2 linked regions of the Chelatococcus sp. YT9 genome follow. The protein of the gene in region 2 interacts with the protein of the main gene of each other region in a pairwise test. Links are inferred from orthologs where the notes say so. Each region holds a gene or a part of one and is shown on either strand. Other genes may lie near its edges.

Region 1 (5,046 bases), 730 kb from region 2 along the record:
GGCGTTCCACGGCTCGTCACAGATGATGAAAGACATGTAGCTCGACAGACGATGCGCCATGATCGGATCGTGCTGCGCAACAGTAAATCGCACGGTGAAGTCGTCGAGCTTGTCGACGCCGGTAAAATTGCCGAAATAGACGCGGCCGTCGGGGTAGTATGGCTTCTCGCCCCACAGACGATCCGGAGAGAAGGTCGCCAGAACATCGTTAGCGTCGAAGGGACTGCCGTCGTGGCATTTGACGCCGCGCCTGAGCTTGACGTCGAAGGTTGTCGGCGTGGTCCAGGACCAGCTCTCCGCCAGACCCGGTACGAGATTGGCGCCGCCGTCGGCGGTCGGATGAGCGAAATCACGCCGGATGAGTGTATCGAAGATGGAGTAATAGGCGCGAACATCCACATTGCCGGTGCGCTCACCGGGATCGAGCGCGCGCGCCAGCTCATTGACCGCGACGGTCACATCCGGCCGCTCGGCTGCTCTTGCAGAAAGGCTTGGCAGGACAGCGAGGACAGCAGCAAGAGCAGCCCATGATGTCGTGATGGAGAGCCTTGATTTCATCTCTATTCCTCCCAGTCAACCGCCCCTCTCGCGAGGCTTTTTAATACGCGGGCCACACCGATGACGTGCGACACACTAATCTTGTTTTTCTCGAAACATGCGTTGTAACGTATCGACCTTCGCTAGCTTGGCGAGCGAACGGCCATGATCCGTCCGCGACAGCTCAAGGATCAGCGTGTTGCAGATTGCCATCGGAACTGAGAGCGAATGGAATTCGCCCTCATTGCCACGGGCCGCGACGAGCTGCATGTCACAGGTAGGCATGCCGGTGTGGCGGTCCGTCACGAGAAGCGTCGTCGCACCGATGGTCCTGGCATAGTCCACCACACGTGATGCGCCGGGGCTGGCATGGCGGAAGACGAACACAACCACGATATCCTCGGTGGTCAGACTCAGGAGCGCGTCCGCTGCCTGCCAGTCGGCATGGCCAACATGTCGCGCCCCATAGCCAGAGCGCACGAGCCTACGCACGAAGATTTCGGCGAGACTGCTGGCGTGCCCCTCCCCAAAGGCCAGAATGGTGTTGGCGTCACGCAGCAGGCGCGCCGCATGCACGATATCCGCGTCAGAGACCTGAGACGGCAGCGCGGCCAATGCGCTGATCTCACCCTCGACCACGGATGCGAGCAGCGAATGCCCCTCCGCGCGCTTCAAACGCCGGCGCACGCGCACCGACGCGTCGAGATCCGCCAGGATCGTATCCTGCAACGCACCGCGCATATCACGGTAAGACGAAAAACCGAGCTTGCGGGCAAGCCGACCCGCCGTCGAGGCATGGACGCCGGCCTTCAAGGCAACGAGGTGGGCGGGCAGAAAGCTGCCCGCAGCCTTGTCCGCAAGTAGGACATCGACCAGCCGTCGATCTGCGTCCGACAGCTTGTCCTGCTGCGCTGCGATGATCTCTGCCAGGCTCATGGCCCCTCCCCTGACCGTGACGGTAGACGAAGTGCAACGCCTCATGCAAGTTTAATTGCGCAGCACGCCTTGTCGCAATAAAAGTTGCACAAACCAACGATAGGTCAGGAGGGGACATTGAAGCAGGCCCATAGCTTCGGGAACGGAAATCCATGACAGAGATCGCCTCGCACCGCGGTGGTGCGCAATGCTGGCCGGAAAACAGCCGGCTCGCCTTCCGCCAATCCGCTGTTCTACCGGTGGAGTTCGTGGAGTTCGACATTCACCGCAGCCGTGATGGCGTGCTCGTGGTGCACCACGATGCGAAGCTCGGCCGTACGGCTGAGGGCACGGGGGCGATCGCCGACATGGACTGGGACGCGCTGAAGCAGGTGCGGCTCGTTGGCACCGATGAGGAGACCATTCCGACCTTCACTGAGGTTCTCGACATTCTGGCCCAGAGCCCGCTCAAACTGCGCATCGAATTGAAGAATCGCGCGGATGGCAGCCGCTATCCGGGCCTTGAGGCCGAAGTTGTCGCGGTGCTTGCCGCGCGCAGCCTCATGGAGCGCACGACCTTCACATCCTTTGATCTCGACACTTTGAGGGACCTGGCGGTAGCGGCCCCCGGACGACCGCTGATCTTTCTCGTCAAGGAATCGTATTTCGCCACACATGGCCGCGACGTCCGCGCCCTTGCGCGCAAGGCACGCGCCGCCGGCATCGGTGAAATCGCCTTGCGAGCCTCCCAGATGCAGGACGACGACCTGGCGATCTGCGCGGAGGAAGGTGTGCGCTTCGGTGTTTTTGCCGCGCATGACGAGCCGGCCATCTCCCGCGCTTTCGCGGCAGGCGTTTCGGCTTTCACGACCGACCGCCCAGATCTCGCGATTGCGCTGCGTCCTTGAAGGTCGCTTTCAGATCAGCGTCTCGTCGGTTGTGAAGGCGATGGTGAGCCAGCGCTGTGGCCCACCGCCGCCGACCTTGTCCCCAATCTCCCTCCGGATTACATCCAGCGTGCCGATACTCCCAACCGGAAAATCCTTCGGCACGACGATGTGGATTTCTACGAACAGCGCTCGCCCGATCTTCGCGACATAGCTCGAATAGGTGAGAAACCCGTTGCGTGCGACGACATCCGCGACGATCCCTCTGACCTTCTCATCAAGGCCGGCAGGCGCAATCTGAAAAATGCTGCTGAGCGCGTTCCGGACAATCTTGACTGGAACAAAGATCAGGCAAGCTGTGAGCACAGCCAAAACAAGCGGATCGATATAGGGAATGAAGGGCGAGAACTGTGTGCCCTCAATCGCCAACGCCGTCACGAAGGCAACGAGCAGTGCCAAAGTGATAAGGCCTGACATCAGCCAGCTTTGCGTGTCGATGCGGATGAATTCCGATTGGAGCTTCCTGTTCTTCCGACGCTCGACGAAGACCATGCTGAAACAGGCAATGGCAACGATGGTCGCGTAAACCAGCGCGAGATCGAAGTTGAGCACCCGCCCGCCGGCAACGATATCGCTGATGGCGTTCAAAAAGGCATAGAAGCACAGCAGCATGAGGACGCCGCCGTTGAGCGCTAGGACCATCGGTTCGATGTGCCAGTAGCCAAACTGGAAGCGTCTGCTCGTCTCGCGGCTGATGAGACGCATGGTGCCGAGGGAGAGCAGCGACATCGCGGCATCAATCGCAGAGAACACCCCATCAAAGAGAATCGACATCGACCCGGACAGGAGACCGAACAACACGCCGATTGACGCAACGACGAGCGTCACGATGATCGACATGCGCATGAGCCGTTGCTCACCGGTCGTGTCGATTGGTGTCGTCATGGTCCGCTCCGTCTCCGCCTCGAGATAGCATACCGGCGGGACTGCCAGATGCCAGACAGCTTGACCGGCGGCCGCGCCTCCGGCAGGAAGCAGCGACCGAAGAGAACAGGAACCGCGCTCGAAAATTTTCGCGCGTGGAATTTGCACGATGGCGATAAACCTCGACCTGCGCGGTCTGAAATGCCCCCTGCCGGTGCTGCACACGCGCAAAGCTCTTCAGCGGGCTGCCGTCGGCACCGAACTTGTGATCACCTGCACCGACCCTATGGCCGCGATCGACATTCCCCATCTCCTGCAGCAGCGTGGTGATCGCCTGGTATCGCAGCAGCGCAACGGCGACACGCTAATCTTCACGGTCGAGCGCCGCAGCCCCTGAGCGCCTCGCCCCTATGCGGCGCAAGGCGGCGCTTCATCCGGCAAGCCCAGCGAGCCGCTCGGCCTCGTCACGGTCGGCTGGCGTATTCACATTGAAGAACGGGTCCACGACCGCACTGGGCCATTCCGCCACGGCGATGCGGTAACGACCGGTGAATGCCGCCACGGATCGAATAGCATCCGCCGTCAACGCGTCCTGCAGTTCTGCTGCGAGCGCGACCGGCCAGAGTGTTGTCGCGTGGTGGCGTCGACCGTGCGACGCGGCGCAGGCGAGATCGGCGCCGGCATGCGCACGCGCCTGATGCAACCGTCTCACCAGATCATGGGGCAAGAACGGCGTATCGACGGTGCTGCTCACCATCCACGCCACGTCCGGGTGATTGGACGCGCACCAGGACAGACCGGCAAGAATACCCGCGAGGGGGCCGATCTGGCCCGGAATACTATCCTTGACAATGTCATGCCCTGCGTTTTCCCCTTGCAGGGCGTCGCCGCCAGTATTGACGGCAATCACGACGCATTGCGGGACGAGGCGATCAAGGACGTGGGCAAGCAATGGCTTGCCAGCCAGCACGAGCCGAGCCTTGTCGGTGCCCATGCGCCGGCTGCGCCCGCCAGCGAGCACGAGCCCAGCCGTTGCCGGGCTTCCACCGCTGGTTGTCATAGGCCACCCTCGACGGACAATGGAAGGGAGACGCCTTCCAGCTGCGCGAGGCTCCAGACGACGAGTGCATCCACGAGGCGCTCGCGTGCAGCTGCTTCCGCCGGGACATCGCCCGCGCGATGCCACGCACTCCCTAGAAAGGCATCCCAGTCCGAGAGCCGGCTCGTCGGAACCGAAGTGACAAGAGGTATGCCATGCGTCAGGGTGGCGATGAACTCCGCCCGCAGCCCGCCCCCATCGACCTCGGCCTTCCCGAATTTTGAGAGAATGGCGAAGGCCGCGGACGGAAGCGACCGGGCGGCGAGGGCCGCCGCTTCAGCAAGTCCCCGGCTGTCCAGGCGGCAACCGCTCGCGGCGGCGCCCACGGGCTGTGAGATGCCTATGAGGCGGCCGCTCGCCAGATCCTCAGCAACCATCCGGGCTGGGACCGTCGCCCCATCGCCGAAACGGTTGTGCTGGACGAGCCCGGCGAGAGGGATGCCCTCCTGCCGTAGGCGTCCGGCGAGCGCGGCGAGGATGCCATCCGCGTCGCCTCGCTTGTTGTAAACGATCGCTGCGACCGGGAGCATCGATCGCGTCGCTTGGCTCATGTCCGACAATTCTGTGCCCTTGAACCGCTGATCACGGGCCAGCGTATCGGACACCGGGATCAGAGACCATCAGGCGTTTTGTCAGGCCGCGGTTGCGCCGCTCGGTTTCACGGTCTGGAGAACCTCGAAACCC
Region 2 (5,416 bases):
TGTGAACTTCGCCTCGGCGCCAAGGGTCACCAGCAGGCTCGAAAGCGCCAGCGCGCGATCCCCTTCGGCATTCAACCTGATGTGAGTAATATCGACCGATGAGCCGGCGATAATCTCAACCACGCTGTTGCTGTGATAGCCGACGCCAGCGGGCCCCTCGTGGCTCTCGATGAGGGTGAAGGCAGTATCATCGCCGGCAGAGAGAACGATGCGCGGCGAAGTCGCGAAAGCCTTCGTGCCCGTATTGATGAAGCGCAGCACCAGCGGCGCGTCGAGCTTGACGCCATCGGCGACGCTGATGATCGCTCCGTCGGCCACGAAGGCCGAGTTGAGCGCAACGGCCGCATTGTCTCTGGCGATGTCCGGTCCGCCCATCTTGGACAGCAGCGGATGGCCGCTGGATAGGGCCTCAGCCAGCGACGTGACCTCGACTCCATCCGGAACAGCCTCGGTCGTGACGAGATGGCCGTTGACGAAGGTGAGCCGGACGCCAGACACGGCGGCAAAGGCCTTGCTGCCGGCGATTGCGGGATCCGTCTCCGCCAGCTTCGGTCGCTCGGCCAGTGGAGGCGCCTCCTGCACCAGGCTGCGCAGATCCGTGTACTTCCACTCTTCAACGCGCCGGTGCGGCAGCCCTGTCGCCTCGATCAGGGCGAACGCCTCATCGCGATGCTTCAGCGTGTTCTGTGTGCCCGGCAACGTGTTTCTGACGATCTTGTAGAGATCGATCAGGCCAGCCTCAGCCGGCGTACGGATGGGGGTTATGACAGACATGGGCCTCCCTCACGCCGCCAGTTCGCGATAGTCGGCATAGCCGTTTGCCTCGAGCTCGAGCGCAAGCTCCTTGCCGCCAGAACGCACCACCTTGCCCTTCGACATCACGTGCACGGTGTCGGGCACGATATAGTTCAGCAGGCGCTGGTAATGGGTGATGACAAGGAAGGAGCGGTCCTGCGCCCGCAGGGCATTGACGCCCTCCGCGACGATCCGCAGCGCATCGATGTCGAGGCCCGAGTCAGTTTCATCGAGAATGCAGAAGCTCGGCTCGAGCAGAGCCATCTGAAGGATTTCCATTCGCTTCTTCTCGCCACCGGAGAACCCGACATTGAGAGCGCGCTTCAGCATTTCCTGATCGATCTCAAGCGTTTCTGCAGCCTTTTTCACGCGCCGCATGAAATCAGGCGTGGTCAGCTCCTCCTCGTCCCGAGCCTTGCGCTGCGCGTTGAGCACCGATTTCAGGAAGGTCATGGTGGCGACGCCGGGAATTTCCAGAGGGTACTGGAAGGCCAGGAAGACGCCCTTGGCGGCTCGCTCGGAGGGCTCGAGCTCAAGGATATTCTCGCCATTGAGGAGGATCTCGCCATCGAGGACCGTGTAGTCCTCCTTGCCGGCGATGACATAGGACAGAGTGGATTTCCCCGACCCGTTGGGACCCATGATCGCGGCGACCTCGCCGTCGTTCACCTTCAGGCTCAGGCCGTTGAGGATGCGCTTGTCCTCGATGTCGACGACCAGGTTGTTGATCTCAAGCATTCTTCCAATCCCGCATTCGGCTTCCGGCTGTCTCAAGGCGCTTGCGCCGCTCCGCACCGGAAGGGATGTTCACGATAAACAGAGGTGAATGGCTCTTGGTCTGCCTGACCGGGCTTCTCAGTGACACCGCGACAGGCACAATCCGCTAGCCGACCGACCCCTCCAGACTGATCGAGATGAGCTTCTGCGCCTCGACGGCAAATTCCATCGGCAGCTGCTGCAGCACATCCTTGACGAAACCGTTGACGATCAGAGCAATAGCCTCCTCCTCGGAGAGCCCCCGCTGCATGCAGTAGAACATCTGATCGTCAGAGATCTTCGAGGTCGTAGCTTCATGCTCGAAGACTGCGCTGGCATTCTTCGACTCAATGTAAGGCACCGTATGTGCGCCGCACTGATCGCCGATCAGCAGCGAATCACAGTTCGTGAAGTTCCGAGCCCCCGACGCCCGGCGGTGCGCCGACACGAGGCCGCGATAGGTATTGTCCGACCTTCCCGCTGCGATGCCCTTCGAGATCACCTTGCTGGTCGTGTTGCGGCCGAGATGGATCATCTTGGTACCGGAATCGACCTGCTGATAGCCGTTCGAGATGGCGATCGAATAGAACTCCCCGCGGGAGTTGTCGCCGCGCAGGATGCAGGACGGATACTTCCAGGTAATGGCGGAACCTGTTTCCACCTGCGTCCAGGAAATTTTCGAGTTGGCGCCCCGGCAATCGCCGCGCTTCGTCACGAAATTGTAGACGCCGCCTTGACCCTCTGCGTCACCGGGGAACCAGTTCTGCACCGTTGAGTACTTGATCTCGGCATCGTCGAGGGCAATCAGCTCGACCACGGCCGCATGGAGCTGGTTCTCATCGCGCGCTGGCGCCGTGCAGCCTTCGAGATAGCTCACATAGGAGCCCTTGTCGGCGATAATCAGCGTGCGTTCGAACTGGCCGGTATTGCGCTCGTTGATACGGAAATAGGTCGACAGCTCCATCGGGCAGCGCACACCCTCCGGCACATAGACGAAGGACCCATCCGTGAAGACGGCCGAATTGAGCGTCGCGTAAAAGTTATCCGTCACCGGCACGACCGAGCCGAGATATTTGCGCACCAGCTCGGGATATTCGCGAATGGCCTCTGATATCGAGCAGAAGATGACGCCGGCCTTCTTCAACTCCTCCTTGAAGGTCGTGACGACCGAGACGGAGTCAAAAACGGCATCGACGGCGACGCGGGAGCCTGCACCCTCGACGCCGGCGAGAATCTCCTGTTCCCGCAGCGGGATGCCGAGCTTCTCATAGGTCTTGAGGATCTCGGGATCGACCTCGTCCAAGGACTTCGGAGCGGCGTTCTTCTTCGGCGCAGCGTAGTAGTGGAGTTCCTGGAAGGGGATGGGTGGATATTTTACACGCGACCATGTCGGTTCGCGCATGGTGAGCCAACGCCGATATGCATCGAGCCGCCATTCGGTCATCCATTCCGGATCGCCCTTTTTGGCGGAGATCAGGCGGACGATGTCCTCGGACAGGCCGACGGGGGCCAAGTCCATCTCGACGTCGGTCTCGAACCCATATTTGTACTGATCAACGTCGATCGCCTTAACGCGCTCGACTGTCTCCTGCACTGCAGGCATGGCTCAACTCCTCTCACGGCTTCAAGGGCCGTGGTTAACCGTCATTGTCCCAGAGGTTTTCCCATCCCCTGAGGTATTCCCGCTACGCAGCCCTGTCACCCTGGCGACGTGCCATCACGCTCCGCGTGACCTTGGCGAAAGCCGCCGCAAACCGCTCAACATCTTCCTCACTGGTCGCCCAGCCGAGACTGACGCGCACGGCCCCTTCGGCAACAGCCGGCTCGATGCCCATCGCCGCAAGAACGTGCGAGGGACGCACCTTGCCCGACGAACAGGCCGACCCTGACGACACCGCCACGCCCGCAAGATCAAAGGCCATGACCAAAGTCTCGGCCTTGACGCCCGGAATGGCGAAGGCCGAGGTATTGGCTAGGCGCTCGACACCACCGCCAAACACAACCACGTCCGGAAGGAGGCCCCGGATGTGATGCTCGATGCGGTCCCGCATCTCGGCCATGGCCTTCATATAGTGATCAATTTCACCAAATGCGATCGCCGCGGCGCTGCCGAAGCCAACAATAGCGGCAAGATTCTCTGTTCCAGCCCGATGGCCCTCCTCCTGGCCGCCGCCAGATAGAAGTGCTGGCCCGAGATCGATGCTGGGATCATAGACCAACGCGCCGGCGCCCTGCGGACCGCCGAATTTATGCGCTGAGAAGCTCAGCATGTCGGCGCCGAGGGTCGAGAAATCAATGGGCAGCTTGCCCGCAGCCTGCACTGCATCGACATGCAGGACACCGCCTGCGGCGTGAACGAGCCGCGCCACGTCGGCGATCGGCTGCAGAACGCCCGTTTCGTTATTGGCCATTTGCAGAGACACGAACGGCCAGCCATCGCTGGCGTCGAGATGCTCGGCGAGCCACGCCACATCAACGAGACCGTTCGCGCCGACTGGAATGACAGTTACTGCCTCCGCCGGAAAGCGTCCGCCCGCCAGCACGCTCGGATGCTCCGTCGCACCGATGAAGCAACGGGACGGGGGGAGATCCTTGCTACGTCCCCCGAAACCGCGAATCCGCACATGGGGCGACAGGGCAAGCACGTTCGCCTCGGTGCCGCCGCTCGTAAAAACAAGCTTGGCGGCTCCCCCTCCGACCAGCGCCGCGACCTTGCCACGCGCCTCCTCTATGGCTGCGCGCGCGGCACGGCCTTCGCGATGAACCGAGGAGCCGTTGCCGGATGCCGTCAGGACACGCAGCATCGCCTCCACCACCTCCGGGCGGAGGGGGGCTGATGCATTGTAATCCAAATAAACTCGACCCGCCGTCATGCTTGTTTCCAGGGAAAAAGGCCCCACTTCATGGAAGTCTTGCCTTTAACCCCCCTCGTTGTGCTACATACGCTCGTGAAAGCGTGGGCGGCCTCCTAGACGTTCGGTTGTATCATAACAAGATACACGCGTCGGTAGGCCTTAGAATAATTCTAACCGTGATTTATGGCGCTGCAGCAAACTAAGTCAAGGGACGTCGGATTTTATGTCCCCCGCTGAGCTCGTGCCTTCTCACGGCCATGGTGTCGGAGCCAATGCCTGAAGTTATTTTCACCGGACCCGCCGGACGTATAGAAGGCCGTTACCACCCGGCCAAGGAGAAAGGTGCGCCGATCGCCATCGTGCTGCATCCGCATCCCCAGTTTGGCGGCACGATGAATAACCAGATCGTGTACAGCCTGTATTACACCTATGTGAATCGCGGCTTCTCCGTGCTGCGTTTCAATTTCCGTGGTGTGGGGCGCAGTCAGGGCGCGTTTGATCACGGCCAGGGTGAGCTGTCGGATGCCGCGGCAGCGCTTGATTGGGCGCAGTCGGTCAATCCGGAAGCCCGCACCTGCTGGATAGCAGGCGTGTCCTTCGGTGCCTGGATCGGAATGCAGCTCCTGATGCGTCGCCCGGAGATCGAGGGATTCCTGTCGATCGCCGCAATGGCGAACCGTTACGATTTCAGCTTCCTCGCGCCCTGTCCTTCCTCGGGCCTCTTCGTCCACGGTTCCCAGGATCGCGTCGCGCCGTTGCGAGAGGTCGTTAGCGTCATCGAGAAGGTGAAGACCCAGAAGGGCATCCAGATCGAGCACGCGGTCGTTGACGGTGCCAACCATTTCTTTGAGGGTAAGCTCGAGGAATTGATGACCACGGTCGACGGCTATCTCGACAAGCGCCTCGGCGCGGTCCAGGAAGACGCGGCCTGAGACCGGTCCATCATCCTGAACTGAATTCAGCGCCCGGCCCTATCGAGCCGGGCGTTTTCATTCCAGGTGCGCCCGCGA

The links.
Region 1: the proteins of KIO76_RS19190 (region 2) and KIO76_RS15810 interact in binary tests that used the Escherichia coli proteins (3 or more experiments, as listed by UniProt). The link is inferred for Chelatococcus sp. YT9 from one-to-one orthologs.

Annotation. Positions count from the first base shown.
Region 1 is NZ_JAHBRW010000001.1:3,427,916-3,432,961, reverse strand. What follows is about bases 2,296-5,046. They hold KIO76_RS15810 (sulfurtransferase TusA family protein), read left to right. Parts: upstream 2,296-3,432; coding sequence 3,433-3,660; downstream 3,661-5,046. Other genes in these bases: hmuQ (heme-degrading protein HmuQ), read right to left, coding at 4,995-5,046; KIO76_RS15800 (DUF2478 domain-containing protein), read right to left, coding at 4,320-4,913; mobA (molybdenum cofactor guanylyltransferase MobA), read right to left, coding at 3,694-4,323; KIO76_RS15815 (cation diffusion facilitator family transporter), read right to left, coding at 2,370-3,284; KIO76_RS15820 (glycerophosphodiester phosphodiesterase family protein), read left to right, coding at 2,296-2,360. Also shown: KIO76_RS15830 (ABC transporter substrate-binding protein), read right to left, coding at 1-558; KIO76_RS15825 (MurR/RpiR family transcriptional regulator), read right to left, coding at 634-1,473; more of KIO76_RS15820, read left to right, coding at 1,626-2,295. UniProt on the Escherichia coli protein: Sulfur carrier protein involved in sulfur trafficking in the cell. Part of a sulfur-relay system required for 2-thiolation during synthesis of 2-thiouridine of the modified wobble base 5-methylaminomethyl-2-thiouridine (mnm(5)s(2)U) in tRNA.
Region 2 is NZ_JAHBRW010000001.1:4,153,407-4,158,822, forward strand. What follows is about bases 2,331-5,141. They hold KIO76_RS19190 (cysteine desulfurase family protein), read right to left. Parts: upstream 4,425-5,141; coding sequence 3,237-4,424; downstream 2,331-3,236. Other genes in these bases: sufB (Fe-S cluster assembly protein SufB), read right to left, coding at 2,331-3,154; KIO76_RS19195 (alpha/beta hydrolase), read left to right, coding at 4,679-5,141. In the rest of the region: Fe-S cluster assembly protein SufD, read right to left, coding at 1-774; Fe-S cluster assembly ATPase SufC, read right to left, coding at 784-1,533; more of sufB, read right to left, coding at 1,679-2,330; more of KIO76_RS19195, read left to right, coding at 5,142-5,338. UniProt on the Escherichia coli protein: Master enzyme that delivers sulfur to a number of partners involved in Fe-S cluster assembly, tRNA modification or cofactor biosynthesis. Catalyzes the removal of elemental sulfur from cysteine to produce alanine.